Regions from separate parts of the Pseudoalteromonas sp. BSi20480 genome, predicted to be linked through region 3. Evidence: predicted binding sites of a transcription regulator. Region 3 holds the regulator's gene; each other region holds the start of a gene.
What was found. Region 3 encodes sigma-54, which starts transcription at its own class of promoters, with help from an activator protein. Its sites were predicted from a motif close to GTTGGCACGNNNNTNGNNT; they were not measured.

Region 1 (4,102 bases), on a different contig from region 3:
CAGCAAGGTAAATGCTATGCAACCAGTTAAAAAAGCGATAATAAAAGGCTTTTTAGATATGCTTCCGCTTTGCTTAGCCGTTATTCCATGGGGAATACTTTGCGGCTCTTTAGCTATTCAAAATGGATTTACAGCTCTTGAAACACAAGCCATGTCGTTACTGGTTTTTGCAGGTTCAGCTCAACTTGTCGCTATTGAACTTATGGCGGGTAACACCCCCTTACTTACCATATTATTCACTACGTTTATAATTAGCTCTCGGCATTTTTTATATGGACTTGCTGTTAGACATAAAGTCATAGATCAACCAATGCGATGGCGCCTACCTGTTAGCTTTGTATTAACCGATGAATTATTTGCGTTTTCTCATCACCGTAAAGCTTATCGCACAAAAGTGCGTTTAGTTTATGCGCTTAGTGCAGGCTTTAGTTTTTACATCGCATGGAATATATGGACATTAATAGGCATTGTTGCAGGATCTATGCTTCCTGATTTAACTAACTTAGGGCTCGACTTTGCAATTGCAGCTACTTTTATCGCCTTGGTTATTCCAGGTATTAAAAATACCGCCTCTTTAGTGACTGTTATTGTGGCAGGTATTACTGCTACGTGGTTAAAAAGCACAGGGTTTGAATTATGGCTAGTGTGCTCCGCATTATTAGCAATGAGTGCAGGTTATACAACGGCAAGGCTAACAGCGAAAAAGGACACTAAAACATGATGACCACTATTTTACTCATGGCCTGCATTACGTTTTTTACACGTTATTTATTTTTACACCGTGCATTGCCTTTTAAAGTGGGCCCTAAAATGCAGCAATTTTTAAGCTTTAGTGCACCGGCCGTGCTTACCGCTATTTGGGTTCCTATTGTATTTTTGGGTGACGAAGGCATAAACCTGCATTGGCAAAACCCTTACTTAAGTGCCGCTATTGTAGCCATTATTGTAGCTTATAAAACACACAACATTTATTACACAACACTTGCCGGTATGGGTTTGTTTCTAATTTTAAATTAGGGCTTATTACCCTCTAAAGTTAAGTTTTAGCAGCCTGAGGATTGTTTATTATTTTTCACCGACAAGGATGTGCAATTAGGTATAAGCAATACGCAAAATTTAGCTCGAACTATACCAAGGCCGTTAGGTCACATATCTCGCTCCACGAATAAACTTTATACTTTATGTAAAACCTTTACCGCGTTAAAATATGCCTAACAACAATAATAAGAAGCCACCATGCAAAAGTTTCATCAATTAAGCGCAACAAGTCTACAAGGCCAACCTATTAACTTTGATGACTTTGAGGGAAAAGTTGTACTCATTGTTAATACTGCAAGTAAATGCGGATTTACCTACCAGTACGCATCTTTACAAGCGCTTCATGAAAAGTACGCCAGTCAAGGACTTGTGATTATAGGCTTTCCGTGCAATCAATTTGGCCAACAAGAACCTGGAGATGCGTCGCAAATAGAGCAAGGGTGCTTAATAAATTATGGAGTCAGCTTTTTAATAACAGACAAAGTTGATGTGAATGGTAAAAATGCACACCCTGTATTTCGATTTTTAAAGTCAGCATTAACGGGGCTTTTAACTCGAAAAATAAAATGGAATTTCACTAAGTTTTTAATTGCAGCCGATGGCACGCCAATTAAGCGCTATGCCCCTTTTACTAAGCCAGAAAAGATAGAGCTCACTATACAAAAAGCATTAAGTAAGGCTAAAAGCACGCAGTAAAAAGTAATAAAGAGGCACATAGCCTCTTTATTACCAATGTAACAACCGCTTAAGCGCACTTTTTTGTGCACCTAGCCGCCGTTATTAATTGGTATTGTATTTATACTAGTGCAATTTAATCAATGTAATCGCTTAAGTCATCTTCGCCTAGATTTTTGCGCAAGCGTTTCTGCTCAAGATAGTCTTCCAACTTTTTCTTAACCTTTTGCTTGTTTTTATCGTGTTGATTTCGACCGACCATTTCGTATTCGTCTTCAACAAAATCATCATCTAGCGCATCGTAACTAAATGTCTTACCCACAACCCACTCCATAAAGTGTTTGAGACCAATTACGCTTTAATTAATGTAATTGGTAAATTAAAAAATTTAACACCAATATGCTGTGCAAATTAGCATCAAAGTAAAGCCACAAAGCCATAGTAAATAGCCTTCATGTCATTAATGTGAATAAATAGCGCTAAATTGCAATTGTGGAAAGTGAGAGTTTTTTTATCGTATCGATAAATTTTTTTTATAAATTTATATTCATTGGTTAATTTCACCAAAATATAGTCTAATAATAAAAACCAAACAGACCTTTAAACCTAGCATGAAATGCAAGCCATTGCTTTTGTTGATAAAAAAACAGTGGCACCAAACTTGTTATTAGTTATTTGTTATCAACAAAAAATAGAGTCATCACATGAAAAAATTACTATTAGTTAGCGCATTAATCTGTACACCTGTTGCTATGGCACACAACGATAATGATTCAACAATTTCATTTAGCAACGATCAATGCGACGTAGAGTTTAAAAATGATGTTCGCATCAAGCCAAACGAACTAGAAATTTTTACAGCAAAAAACCAAGCTATGCAATTCAACAGCAATGGCGATTTAATGGTAAACGGTGAGTTTGTAGCGCTTAATAACTCACAACGCCAAGCTCTTACTCAATACTCTGATAGCTTACGTATACAGCTACCCGAAGTCGCTAATATTGCATTAGACGGCGTAAAAATCGCCGGTGTTGCTTTAGAAGAAGTCGGTAATGCTTTTAACATTAATGGCTTAGACGATATGTCATCGTTAATGGACGATATACGCGTAGAAGTAGAAAACACGTTTTATCAAGAAGGCACCTTTGTTATGGGCCAGCAAAGTTTTAACCAATTTGGTGAAAACTTTGAGCATCAGTTTGAAAAACAAATAGAAACAGCTGTTGAATCAGCAGTCATGCAATCTATGGGTAGTATCCTGGTCGCGCTTGGATCGGAGTTATTAGGTTCTGGCGGCGATATGGATGCATTCGAAGAACGCATGGAAAATATGGGCGCACAAATTGAAGAAAAAGTAGAGTTACACGCGAACAATTTAGAGCAACGAGCTAATTCGTTATGCGGTAATTTTGCTGAAATTGCAAAACAAGAAGAGCAGCTAGTAACGTTAGTTCCTGAGCTAGATGGTTATCAATTATTTACCTTTAAACACGTTAAATAACCCGCAATTAACTCACTATATTTAACATCCCTTCAGCAGCATTTTATTTTATTGAATGCTGCTTTTTTGTATCTGTTCTGTCTCTTTTTTCTCGTTTATGTTGTTCGGCTCAGAATAAGGGCCATTGGTCTAGTTAGTACTTGCCTAAGTAAACAACTCTATGGCTTTATACAAACATAGACTGCGTTCGTTATTTATCGTTATAAACAATAAAGATAAAAGCAGCGTTTTATGGACATAAATTTAACTCATATGCCCTCCCTGTTTTTGATCACACTAGAGATTTAATTATCCAATTTTTAGTGGCTCAGCAAGACTAAAATATTCAGCAAGCAATTTGCTCCAAAATTTATGCCCTTAGCAAAAAGCTGAGAGGCTCCATCCCCAGTTAGACACGTTTAAACGTAACTAACACTAAAGCGCCTGCCTCATAGCAGGCGCTTTTTATCTATTAGAGAAACACTCTATTAAAAAACCGTATTTTTAAGTCAATTACTATTTTAAATATCAAATTAACGACGATTTTTAATGCACTAAGCATAACCACTAGCTGCTATAAAAAAACCACAAAAATAACAATTAAAAACCAAAATAAAATAATCTGAATAATTACCCATTTAAAATAATCGAATATGCATAAATAAAAAACAAAATCAGTAAAAATACAATTAAAACAATAATATAAAAAGGATCAGGGTGAAATAAAAATTAAAAAACAGAAAAAACACAATTAAACATTTTATTAACAACCACTACTTCAGATAAAAATAACTAATGCCTCATAGGTAATTTTTATCGTTTTATTTTTGTACGCTTTGCATGCAAAATGCGCATGTTTTCAACAGACTTAAACCGGAGCCAAGTGATGAACCCTATAAATACATTAA
Region 2 (4,102 bases), on a different contig from region 3:
CTATTGCGTATACATGCCATACTTGCATAAAGCATTGGCCCTATGTGATGGCTGTGTATTACATCAATATTGAACTTTTTAATAACCTCGGTCAGTTTACTTACCGTATTCATATCAAATTTTGCAGGCTTATTTAGACAAATTAACCGCCCTTCAAACAACGCTAATTGTGGCCAACCTTCAACAGCCTCGTCCAACGTTCCTTCAAGTGATACAACCACACTTGAGTCTGCAAATTGACTTTTTTGCATTAGCGTGACGGCCATTTTTTCAAGACCACCTATTTTAAAGTGCTGAACTAGATGTAAAACGTTCATATTATTTCCCCTGTTCAATAGAGTTAATCGCTGAGCTAAACACCAAATCTACAGGTGTATTTTTAACAATAGGTAAAATGGTAACTACCTCTAAAGAAGATAGTTTTTCTATGGTTTGAATATCTTTTAAGTGGCTGTCAAACAAGGTCGCTACAAACACTATCGTGCTACTTGTAAACACACCTAAAATAATACCCACAATAATGGATGCGACTAACGACGTATTAATTGGCTGCGTTGGACTGTATGCGCGTTCAATGGTTTTTACTTTATCTGGCCCTTCGTACTTAACCAATTTGCCTGTCACTTTTGCCATTTCATAACGGCTTAACATATCTTTATAAAGCGATTGTTTAACATCGTAATCTCGCTCTAGTTTTCTTAACTGCTTTTCTACATCACTGGTTACTAATAGCCTTTCACCAACGAGTTTTACTTGTTGCTCTAGCATGTCGTACTCTTGTTGGTGTTGAGCTACTTCATTTTTGGCCTCTTCTAATTTTAGAATTTGCGAAACCAGAACACTGCTTTCATTGTCTTTACCACTAGGCAGTGTGTTTGCCATTTGCCATAGCTGTTCAATATTGGTAGGGTCTAAGTCTTCTGCGCTCTCTAATAGTGATTGCTGGCGATTACGTATACTTTGTAGCTCTCGTTTTTTTGAAATAACCTTACTGTGTTTTTCGGTATATCGTGTTTTTAAAAAGCTTAACTCTGACTCCGCAACAATAATTTTTTCTTCAATGCGCCCTAAAATTGGGTTTGCTTGGCCCATTTTAGTAGCCAGTGCTTTTAATTTTGCTTGCGCACCAGATAACACAATTGTTTTTTGTTGTTGATCGCTCAGTAATTTATCAAACGTTTGACGGTTACTGTGCAGCACAGCCGGCAAGGTATTGCTGTTTGTTGATTTAAAGGCAGCAAGTGCCTCTTCAGATAATTCAAGCTCATCACGAATGCTGTTCAGCTGCTGATAAAAAAACTGCTCAGAGCTATCAAGCGATGCTCGGGTGGGCGCAAGTAAACGTTCAATAAACTTCTCGACTACTTTTTCAAGCACCAGTTTCATTTTACTTTGCTCATGCCATATAAAATTAACCCGTACCAGCTCATCCCCTACCAACGACAAAGACAATGCCTGAGATAACTCTTGGTGAATTTTTTCTATTTGCGCAGGCGTCGCATTTTCTGGCACTAATTGCGTTTCTTTTGCTACTGCAATAAGTACCTTCCTGCTTATAACGAGTGTACGAAGTGCTGCCATCCGATTAGATAAATCAAATGAAAAAGATAAATCATCAAGATACGGGTTAAGTAATGCAGACTCCTCTATTAAAATAGTGGCATGATTGATATATTTTTTTTGTGCAGTCACTGTGAGCAATATAATGACAAAAGGCACCACTAAAAGTGGGATCACAAATAACTTTGCACGTGTGTATACAGCGTACAAGGTTAAGTAAAGTAATCGTTTTATTTGCTCTCTAACTAACATAATCCCTACCTATCTATTTGCATATTGCTATGCGAAATGTGGCGTTTGTTTGCAAATTAATAATTTAAACTGCAAATATCGCGCTATACATAAGGTGTTGCACAGGGTGCGCCAACTGTTGTGAATTTAATAAAAATAAGCAGTTTATTAGCGGGGATCAGGCTTTTGAGACTCAGCTCTCAAAGGCCTAATTAAATGACATGTTAGAGGGTTTTGGTTTAAAAAATCACGCTACACAGCGTGATTTAAAATAAATAAGTCTTGTTGCACTTTTAGCGCTTTTGACTCCCAACTGTGGTTCTTTGCTAATTGTTGTTGCGATAATTTTAGGGTGCTACGTTGAATGGTGTTTAAACTAACGGCTTCATCAATTTTATTAATAAATTGATCATGCGTTTTGCCAATAAAAATTTCAGTTTTATATTGTTTTACTGCGGGAAAATCGGTAGCAACAATAGGCTTACCTGCCGCTAAATATTCTTTAAGCTTTAATGGGTCACATGCTCTAATTTGCTCGTTATTAACAAACGGTAAAACAGACACGTTCCAATGTGTGGAAAAACTCGCTAACCGAGCATGCTCAATTGCAGGAATGTGCGTTACATTTTTAAATTGCAGCAAATGCGCTGTAGGCCCCACAATATCGCCAACAAGCACTAACTGATAACTGGGTCGCTGCGCGACTAACGCAGTGAGTAATGCGATATCTAACCAGGCATTAATACTGCCATAGAAACCAATAATGGGGCCATTTAAGTGATTTATCTCTGGTGCAATTTCACTTTTAGAGGTGAACAAATCGTAACTAACACCATGGCTTAACATTTTTGTTTTGTGGTTAGGCATTTTGTTCATTAAAAACGCGCTAATGACATAAATTAAATCAGCGTTTTGTATCAAGCTATTTTCACAAGGGGCAACAAGTGACGCATCAACGCCGGCCAATGCACTAAAATCGTCACCGCAGTAATAAATTAACCTATCGCGTTTTTGTTTTGTAATTAAATATTCGGCTGTGGGCACGCTTAACCAGTAAGTAACAGGCTCATCATCAATATTTTTAAAGTATTGAGAATACACCCACTTATTGAAACGTTTTACTAATGCGTTGTCATGCCAAGGCAATACGGGGAGCTTATAAACGTGCAGTGCTTCTGGCGTTTCAATCGTTGCGCTATTTGATTCGCTAAATAATTGTTTTAATTTATTAAATAGACGTTTTAAATCGTTTAATTTAAGGCTTGGCTTTCGCATACCAATTGAATTAACCCAATGTACTTCATGATTTTTAGCCAGTTCAGCAAATAAGTGCTGTGTGCTACTCGGGTGGCTTGCCCAATCCTCTGCAAAAACAACAAATCTCATATTATGATTCCTTTATGTATTTAACTACTTTTGCTGGATTGCCCGCAGCAATACTAAAGGCGGGTATGTTTTTAGTCACAACACTACCTGCGCCAATAATCGCCCCTTCACCTATGGTAACGCCCCCAAGCACAGTCACTCCGGTGCCAAGCCATGCTCCGCGCTTTATAATAATGTCGCCAATTTGGTTTTCATCATCACTTTGCCCCTGTGCTCTTCGTTCACAATCAATCGGGTGCCCAGGAAAACCCGCTAAAAATACACGCCCTGCTAACCTAACGTCGTCTTCAAGGGTTATGGTACGTCCTACCGAAAACGCATTTTGCCAACCAATATCAACATTGTTACCAATGGTTAAAGTGGGTGTTGTTTGCCCTCCTACCCGCCCGCAAAAAGTAGAAATACCCGACATTCTCACGTTGTCTTTGCACACAACATTAAGCTCCCCCAACACTTGCGGCATACCTGAATATAAATAAAGCTGCTTTTTACTGCCTTTAATTTGGCTTTTGAAAAGGGGCGTAAAATAAGTGATACGTAAAAATTCGTGTATAAATTGTTTTAAAAATTGATGAACAAAATAAAGCAATGAATAGAAAAAACGGGATAACAATCATTTGTGGATTGCGAATCGTTTTTGCAAATTGAAAAAGTGATTTTGCAAAAGGATGAGGGCTACATTTAAGCCAATGTTTAACGTGTATGATCATAGTTTTATTCCTTATTGCTCTCAACAGTGATTTTTTCGAGTGCGATTGTTAGCGCTAAAATAATGTAAAGCGGCCAAGTAAAAGCCTGTGTTAGGAAAGTACCTGCAACCATAAAGCCTATTAAACCTGCTTTTAATGCATTTGCATTAACTGCAACTTGGTCGTTAGGGTTAAGTGCATTGATGCAATAAACGCGTGATAGGCTGCGATATATA
Region 3 (4,102 bases):
CTAAACAAGCCAGAGAAGATACATTGAATAATCTATTAGATGAATTTAGCATTCAACACATTCGCGACAGCAAAGGCATGGCATTATCGGGCGGAGAACGTCGCCGAGTGGAGATTGCACGTGCTTTAGCCGCAGATCCAAAGTTTATTTTGTTAGACGAACCATTTGCCGGTGTTGACCCTATCTCAGTATTAGATATTAAAAAAATTATTGAACACCTGAAAAACCGTGGGATTGGCGTATTAATAACAGACCACAATGTAAGAGAAACCCTTGATGTTTGCGAAAAAGCCTACATTGTTTCTCATGGGGAACTGATTGCTTCTGGTACCCCTGAACACATATTAAATGATAAAACTGTACGCGATGTATATTTAGGCGAGCAATTTAGGCTGTAACATTTACGCCTTATTTATAAGCATCTGCTAGTATTAACTATAACAACTTAAAAGGATTGTTAGAGATACATGAGGCAATCACTACAGCTGCGCATGGGCCAGCAACTTACAATGACACCTCAGTTGCAACAAGCTATTCGCTTGCTGCAATTAAGCACATTGGATCTTCAGCAAGAAATACAAGAAGCGCTCGACAGCAACCCATTACTTGAGGTTGAGGAGCAAGACTATGCCGATGATCTTGCGGGCAAAAATGAGCAAAAAGCAGATAACGATGAAGTTACAGTAACCGTATCTGCCGATGAAGCCCCTAGCGAGTATGAACAAGACAGTGGTGAAGCGCTTGCTAAAGATACCGTAAGTGACGACATGGCAATGGATGTTAGCTGGGATGAGTATATGAGTGCAGCCCCTGCATCATCTTCAGGCCCAATGCCTGAAGATGAGTCTATATATCAGGGCGCATCAACTGAAACGCTTCACGAATACTTAATGTGGCAATTACAATTAACGCCATTTAGCCCTACAGATGAAGCCATCGCTATTGCTATTGTAGAAGCGGTGGATGATTCAGGCATACTGACACTCAGTTGCGAAGAGATTTTAGAGAGCTTTAATCAAGATAACGACGATGACGTTGAGGTTGAACTTGACGAAATAGAAGCGGTATTAAAGCGCATTCAGCTATTTGACCCAGTGGGTATTGCGGCACGTAGCTTACAAGAGTGTTTGTGTATTCAGTTAAATCAATTTGATAAAGGCACGCCTTTTATTGATGAAACAAAAATGATTTTAACCGAGCACATTGATTTGTTAGCTGCTCGTGACTACCGTACATTAATGAAAAAAACGAAGCTCAAAGAAGATGAGCTTAAAGAAGTAATGACACTTATTCATACGCTCAACCCTAAGCCTGCAGACACAATAGTACGAGAAGAGTCTGAGTATGTAATACCTGATGTGTCAGTTAAAAAAATTAAAGGCCGCTGGATTGTAGAGTTAAACCCAGACAGCATGCCAAAAATTCGTGTAAACAGCCAATATGCAGCGATGTCGCGTACAGTTAAATCAAGCGGCGATAGTCAATTTATTCGCTCACATTTACAAGAAGCTAAATGGTTTATAAAAAGCTTAGAAAGTAGAAATGATACACTTTTAAAAGTAACTAACTGTATTGTTAAACAACAACAGGGCTTTTTTGAACACGGGCCAGAAGCCATGAAACCGATGGTTTTAAATGATGTTGCCGAAATGGTAGAAATGCACGAATCAACAATTTCGCGCGTAACTACGCAAAAGTATATGCACACACCGCGTGGAATATTTGAGCTTAAATACTTTTTCTCAAGCCACGTTAGTACCGAAAATGGTGGAGAATGTTCATCTACGGCAATACGTGCACTTATTAAAAAATTAATCGCAGCAGAAAACTCAGCAAAACCATTGAGTGATAGCAAAATTGCGGATATATTGGCTGAGCAAGGAATTAAAGTAGCGAGACGTACAATCGCAAAATATCGCGAATCTCTGGCTATTCCACCGTCAAATCAGCGAAAGAGCCTGATCTAAGACGCTAAACAAAGAGGGTAATGCTTATGCAACTAAATTTAACTGGTCGTCATGTAGAACTAACTGATTCATTAAGAGACTATATAAATACCAAATTTGCGAAGCTAGAAAGGCACTCTGATCATATTAATAATGTTCATGTCATTCTTGATATAGAAAAATTAAATCAAAAAGCAGAAGCAACTATTCATGTAAGTGGTGCTGAATTATTCGCATCCACTGAACATCAAGATATGTATGCAGCTATTGATTCATTGATTGACAAGCTTGACCGTCAAGTAATTAAACACAAAGAGAAGCTTGCTCGACACTAATATGATGAAATTAAGTTCACTTATATGCCAGGACTGCAGTAAAGCTGCGGTCCTTTTTAATAGTAAAAAAAGAATTTTAGTAGTTTATTAGCGAGCTGGCTCACGATAAATTACCGTATTTATCTCAACAGGATATTTTGGGCGCTTTATTAACCCGCGAAAAACTAGGCAGCACAGGGATAGGAAGAGGTATTGCTATTCCACATGGCCGAATGAGCGGCGCACAAGAACCTTTAGCATTGGTGTTAGTTAGTGAAACACCGATTAATTTTGATGCTATAGACAACCGCCCTGTTGATATTTTTGTTGCACTCATCGTACCTGAAGGCGATAACCAACAGCATTTAAAGACGCTAGCAACGATAGCTGATAAACTAAAAATAAAGAATTTTGTAAGCAGCTTCGCTGTGCTAAATCGGATGCTGAGTTGTATCAAATTATTGTTGACCAATCGTAACAAATTTAAAGGGTGATTAATGGAGTTGATTATCATAAGTGGCCGTTCTGGTTCTGGTAAGTCGGTTGCTTTGCGCGTTGTTGAAGATCTAGGTTATTATTGCGTAGATAACATTCCAGTAAATTTATTACCTTCTTTGGTAAGAAGCGTTTCTGATAACTACGATAAAATTGCCGTTAGTATAGATGTGCGAAATTTACCAAAAGAGCAAGATGAATTTAATCACATCATCGAATACTTACCGGGTTTTACAAAACCAACGCTGTTCTACTTAGACAGTGAAGATCAAACCCTTATTAAGCGCTTTTCTGAAACTAGGCGCTTACACCCTTTATCAATAGATTCACTTCCGCTTGATTTAGCCATAAAAAAAGAAAAAGAACTTCTCGATGTGCTAATTACGCGCGCCGATTACATGATCGATACCAGTGAGCTAAGCGTTCATCAACTTGCTGAATCAATTCGCGAAAAAATACTAGGTAAAAAAGACAAGCAGCTGATTGTTACATTTGAATCATTTGGTTTTAAACATGGCATTCCTAAAGAGGCAGATTACGTATTTGATGCACGTTTTTTACCTAACCCGCACTGGGAGCCTGAACTAAAACCACTCAACGGCCTAGACCAACCAGTAAAAGATTATTTGGCTAGCCACAGCATAGTTCAAAAATTTACATGGCAAATACAAACCTTTGTACAAACATGGCTACCACACCTAGAGCGAAATAACAGAAGCTATTTAACTATTGCGATTGGCTGTACTGGCGGGCAACATCGCTCTGTATATTTAGCGCAAACAATTGGCGAAAGCTTTGCAGTTACGCATCCCAATGTAAAAATACGTCACAGAGAACAAGAAAAGTAATTTTACAAAACTAATAACCTGTTCAGCTTTGATAGAGTAATGTATGCGTATAGAAGACACTTTTTTAATACAAAATAAATTAGGACTGCATGCCAGAGCCGCGACTGTATTAGCCCAACTCGCTGTAAAATTTGATGCTTCAATCACCTTATTTCAAGATGATAAAGAAGCTGCTGGTGACAGTGTATTAGCACTAATGCTACTTGAAAGTAGCCAAGGTAAAGAAGTTAAAGTGGTATGTGAAGGGCCTGATGCAGAGCAAGCTTTAAATGCCATTGGAGAACTTATTTCGCAACGATTTAACGAACAAGAGTAACGTTAATTTTTAACATTTAAATAAAATAACTATAATCAAAATAACTGGCTGCTAGGTCGTACTCCCCCACCCACTAGGTAACAGTTACAGTATAAATAAAGGACGCCAATGCCCGAAGCTTTTGAACAAGACTACCCACTACAACAACTAAAACAAGTGACCAAGTCACTTAATAGTGGTCAG
Region 4 (4,102 bases), on a different contig from region 3:
ATCAAGTTGCGATAAGTTATCTCCTAACCCAATAACGTGGCCGTGAGCATCTATTAAGCCGGGCAGTAATGTGTTGCCTTCTGCATTTATTAATTTGGCATCTGGGAAGCTTTCTTTTAGTGTGTCGCCGCCTACTTTTACAACTTTGCCATCTTTTATAACTAAAGTGCTAAATTGCTGAAGTTCACCTTTTTGCATTTTGCCTTTATAAAGCGGGGTGTAGCCATTAGCATTATAAATGACTTTGGTTTGTGCAATGGCAAAGCTAGAGCCCGTACAAAGGCTGGCAAGCACAAGTGGTTTAAGTAATTTTTTGAGTAACATAGGACACTGTTTTGTTATTTTTAGTGCAATAACACTAGCAAACCCTTTTTTAGAATACCAACAGGATGCGATAACCTCGTAAAATAAACAGTTAAAGCTAAGCTGGTTGCTTAGCTGTTAAATTAATTGCCTAAAACCTAATAAAGTTAGAAAGGTTACTTAAGTTAGGGCTACTTACTGGCATATAAATGGTATTCGCTTAGTGTTAGCCGGCCGTCTTTATCTTGGTCGTAACGAATAAACTTAGACCACAAGGCGGGGTCTATTGAGGCTTCAGAACGCGTTAAAAATCCGTCTTTGTTTCGGTCTATTTTTTTAAACTGGTTGTTAATAGTGTCACTTGCGGCAAAGCTTGATGCACTAAATACGGTTAGAGTGCATAAAATAAATAAGCGTATGGGGTTCATTAAAATACTCAGTAAAGATTGTTAGTAAGATAGTTTTTAAATTCAATTAATGAAATTTGTTTATCTTGATTTTTATCCCACATTATAAACGTGCTAAGTAACTGTGGCTGGCGCTCTAATTCGTTATGGGTAAGGTAACCGCTTTTATCTGTATCAAGGTGATCAAAGCGTTGTTTTACATCAAGTGCAAAGGCATTAAAACTTAACAGCAATGCCGTGGTAGTTACAAAGCAACGTATCTTCATGGTAGTCCTTCCAAAAGGGTAATTAAGTTGTATTTAATAACGAGGTATAAAGCTTGATAAGATAAAGCACTTGCCATAATTTAACTCCCAACATTAAATCCTTTTACACACTCCCTCAGGGATTATGGCAAATGCTTTAGTACACTTTACATGCTAAAAACTTAAGCAAAACTTAATCTGTTACGGCTTAAAGTTTTCAAACTCTGCTTTAGAGATCATCTCATCGTTGTCTTCGTCTAAATCGGTAAACTGTCTAAGTAGCTCTTTATCCTGCTTAGCTTCAACAAACGAGATACTTCCGTCCATGTTTGTATCTAAGTGTGCAAATCGCACAGCCGAAGGAGATGCCAACACTGTTGCACTAATAGCTAAAAATAATAATAAAAACGCGGCAATAAGTTGTTTCATAATTTCATTCCTTTTGAAGTTGAATTATTGAATAAATTTACTAAATTCATTTAGCGACAGTTGGCCACTTTGGTCTGTGTCTATTTGTGCAAAGTTTTCCTTAAGCACAGCATCCATTTGGGCCTCGGCTTCGCTTAACAAGCCGTTATTATCCTTATCTAGCGCATCAAACGTAGCCTCAACGTCCATAGCATGTGCGTCTGTATTAACTAAACCTAATGCAAGTAATGTTGAAAAAACCAAAGCTTTTGTTCTCATGAGTATTTCCTTATTAAATTCATTTGTCATACCTACTAACAAAAAGGGTGCCATATTTTGTTTTTGTTTATTTTCAATGATTTACGTTTTGTTGCTTAAAAAGGGAGGTAAAAATTACACTTTATGTGTGTAATTTTGTGTGAGTACAGCAACAGAGTGTGAGGTATTTTGTATGATGTTAACTAAATCAATAGGTTGCAGTGTTGCTATTTAGCAACACTATAGCGAGTGAATATTAATATGGTTCAGCATGTGTATAGGCGGTATTGATAATAATAGGCGAGTTATTTACTGATAGAGTTTTCTGCAATGGCTGCAACGTTTACTAAACATTACAATGCAATGCTTAATTGGCGCCCTAATTTAATAGGGCAGTTTGCGTTAAGTATGCTGCTGTCGTTATTGCCACTGTCTATTGTGGTCATTGTGTTTTTAAATGCGTTGAACAAGCAGCTAGCAACCACTCAACAAATTGTAAGTAATAATTATCAGCTTACAAAATCGTTCGCTAGCTTAAAGCAAGACCTTAACAGTCTTGAGCGCGCAACAAGACAAAACTGGGTATTAAAAAGTGATTCGCTCGACACCCTCATAGTTGATAAATGGCAATCTTCAGTACAAAGCATAAACGATCTGAAACACATTAATACAAACCCAGATTACACACGCCAATGGGCACAGCTATTAAATGTTTTACAAACAGCACACCAGCAGCTTGTTGATCAAAAAAAGCAAGATGCAGCGCTATTTGTACCTGTAAGCGAGTTAATTACAGCGCTAACAGTGTGGCTTAAAAATAAAAACGAAGCGCAAATAACCCTTAACCAAAACGAGCTAGCTAGCCTACAAACGTCGTTTATAAATTGGCTGGTGGCACTTATTCCACTTACTTTATTTGTTGGTGGTGGATTTTTATGGCGTATAAGTGGGCGCTTAAAGGGATTAACTAGGGTTATTGATAAGCTAGGACAAGGGGATTGGCAGCAAAAAATAGCGGTAAAAGGCTCGTCAGAGTTAGTGGAACTTGGAGAAAAACTACAGTGGGTACAAACTCAGCTGCATATGCTTGAGCAACAAAAAGATACGTTTTTACGCCACGTAACACACGAGCTTAAAACACCGCTTGCTTCTATGGTTGAAGGAACCGATTTACTAACAGATGAAATTGTTGGCCCCATTAATGACGAACAAAAAGCAGTGCTTTCCCTTATAACTCAATCTATGGTGCGCCTTCGCATGATGATAGACAGCCTACTAAGTTATAACGCTATTAGAGCAACGATAAACAACTCAAGCGAGGTTAATATTGATCATTTAATTAAAAAAATTAATGGCCATTTTGAGCATCGTCTAACGGCTCGAAAGCAACGTATTCAGTGGCAAAACACTGTTTCAAGCACTGTCCTTGCTCTTCCTAATGAGCTAATAGAAATGATGCTAATTCAGTTAATTTCAAATAGCTTAAAATTTTCTGATGATAACCAAGGTGTGACTGTAAATTTAAAATGCGAGCAACATCAGCTGTGTTTGGTTGTGGCCGATAATGGCTGTGGCATTAAAGAGCACGAAATAAACCATATTTTTAGTGCGTTTTATCAAGGTAAACATGACCAAAGCATTACCTTACAAGGCAGTGGTTTGGGCCTAACAATTGTAAAAGAAACGGTTGAGCAGCTACAAGGCACATTAAGTGTTGAGAAAAATAAACCACACGGTTGCCGTTTTTTAATAAAAATACCAATCAGTAAAAATTTAGGAGTTAATTAACAATGCGCATACTCACTATTTTATGTGTGCTTGCAGGTAGCTTAATTGTATCGGGGTGTGAGCTTAATAATGGCACGCAAGCGCTGGGCGGTAATAAAACATCAAATACTAAAAACGTATCTCCTAGTCCCAAGGCAATGCCTAAATTAGCCCCCATTTATCCCTCTGCTGAGCGGGTTATAGCGCTTCATGCAAATCAATGTGGTGGGTTTACATTGCCACCAACAAAGCGGTCATTTAAAGGTGAAAATGAGCTAAAAGCATTTTTTAAATTTATGTGCTTAAAAGTAAGTACCGACCCAAATACAGTAATGACCAAGTTACTTAAACTCGACCTAGCCTATTTTTGGCCTGACGATATAAAGCAGTATTTATGGCTTCAAAAACAGCAGATTACCTTACAAATAAATGCTCAAAAAGAGCAACAAGCACTTAATAACCAAATGCAGAAAACCCTGTCGTCGCTGGCAGATATAGAGCAGCAGTTGTTACTTCGCGAAGACATTAAGGAGCAGTAACCATGGCCACAAATAGTCCGCACAAAGCAAAAGTGTTATTAGTTGATGACGATGCAAGTTTATTAAAGTTACTTGCTATTCGTATTGAATCAAAAGGCTATCAAGTAACAACTTGTGAAAGTGGCTTAGCAGCGCTACAAATTTTAAAAAGTCACGTGTTTGATGCCGTAATTAC

Region 1: the regulator sigma-54 is predicted to act here: its motif matches at 2,362-2,380, upstream of P20480_RS12430 (YggN family protein).
Region 2: the regulator sigma-54 is predicted to act here: its motif matches at 1,910-1,928, upstream of P20480_RS05405 (GumC family protein).
Region 4: the regulator sigma-54 is predicted to act here: its motif matches at 1,679-1,697, upstream of P20480_RS06130 (EF-hand domain-containing protein).

Annotation. Positions count from the first base shown of each region.
Region 1 covers NZ_BADX01000057.1:19,142-23,243, reverse strand. The annotation lists gene P20480_RS12410 (AzlC family ABC transporter permease) at 17-721, shown strand; gene P20480_RS12415 (AzlD domain-containing protein) at 718-1,017, shown strand; gene P20480_RS12420 (glutathione peroxidase) at 1,237-1,734, shown strand; gene P20480_RS12425 (PA3496 family putative envelope integrity protein) at 1,850-2,035, opposite strand; gene P20480_RS12430 (YggN family protein) at 2,418-3,215, shown strand; gene P20480_RS19560 (hypothetical protein) at 4,081-4,102, shown strand, end outside.
Region 2 covers NZ_BADX01000137.1:42,374-46,475, reverse strand. The annotation lists gene P20480_RS05400 (glycosyltransferase) at 1-317, opposite strand, end outside; gene P20480_RS05405 (GumC family protein) at 319-1,812, opposite strand; gene P20480_RS05410 (glycosyltransferase) at 2,044-3,177, opposite strand; partial or broken gene P20480_RS20110 (acyltransferase) at 3,179-3,887, opposite strand; partial or broken gene P20480_RS20105 (O-antigen ligase family protein) at 3,892-4,102, opposite strand, start outside.
Region 3 covers NZ_BADX01000099.1:71,553-75,654, reverse strand. The annotation lists gene lptB (LPS export ABC transporter ATP-binding protein) at 1-398, shown strand, start outside; gene P20480_RS07670 (RNA polymerase factor sigma-54) at 468-1,967, shown strand; gene hpf (ribosome hibernation promoting factor) at 1,994-2,281, shown strand; partial or broken gene ptsN (PTS IIA-like nitrogen regulatory protein PtsN) at 2,286-2,738, shown strand; gene rapZ (RNase adapter RapZ) at 2,758-3,603, shown strand; gene P20480_RS07690 (HPr family phosphocarrier protein) at 3,647-3,919, shown strand; gene mgtE (magnesium transporter) at 4,028-4,102, shown strand, end outside.
Region 4 covers NZ_BADX01000127.1:11,430-15,531, forward strand. The annotation lists gene P20480_RS06150 (amidohydrolase) at 1-324, opposite strand, end outside; gene P20480_RS06145 (calcium-binding protein) at 495-731, opposite strand; gene P20480_RS06140 (EF-hand domain-containing protein) at 740-976, opposite strand; gene P20480_RS06135 (EF-hand domain-containing protein) at 1,157-1,384, opposite strand; gene P20480_RS06130 (EF-hand domain-containing protein) at 1,409-1,642, opposite strand; gene P20480_RS06125 (HAMP domain-containing sensor histidine kinase) at 1,952-3,409, shown strand; gene P20480_RS06120 (hypothetical protein) at 3,412-3,927, shown strand; gene P20480_RS06115 (sigma 54-interacting transcriptional regulator) at 3,930-4,102, shown strand, end outside.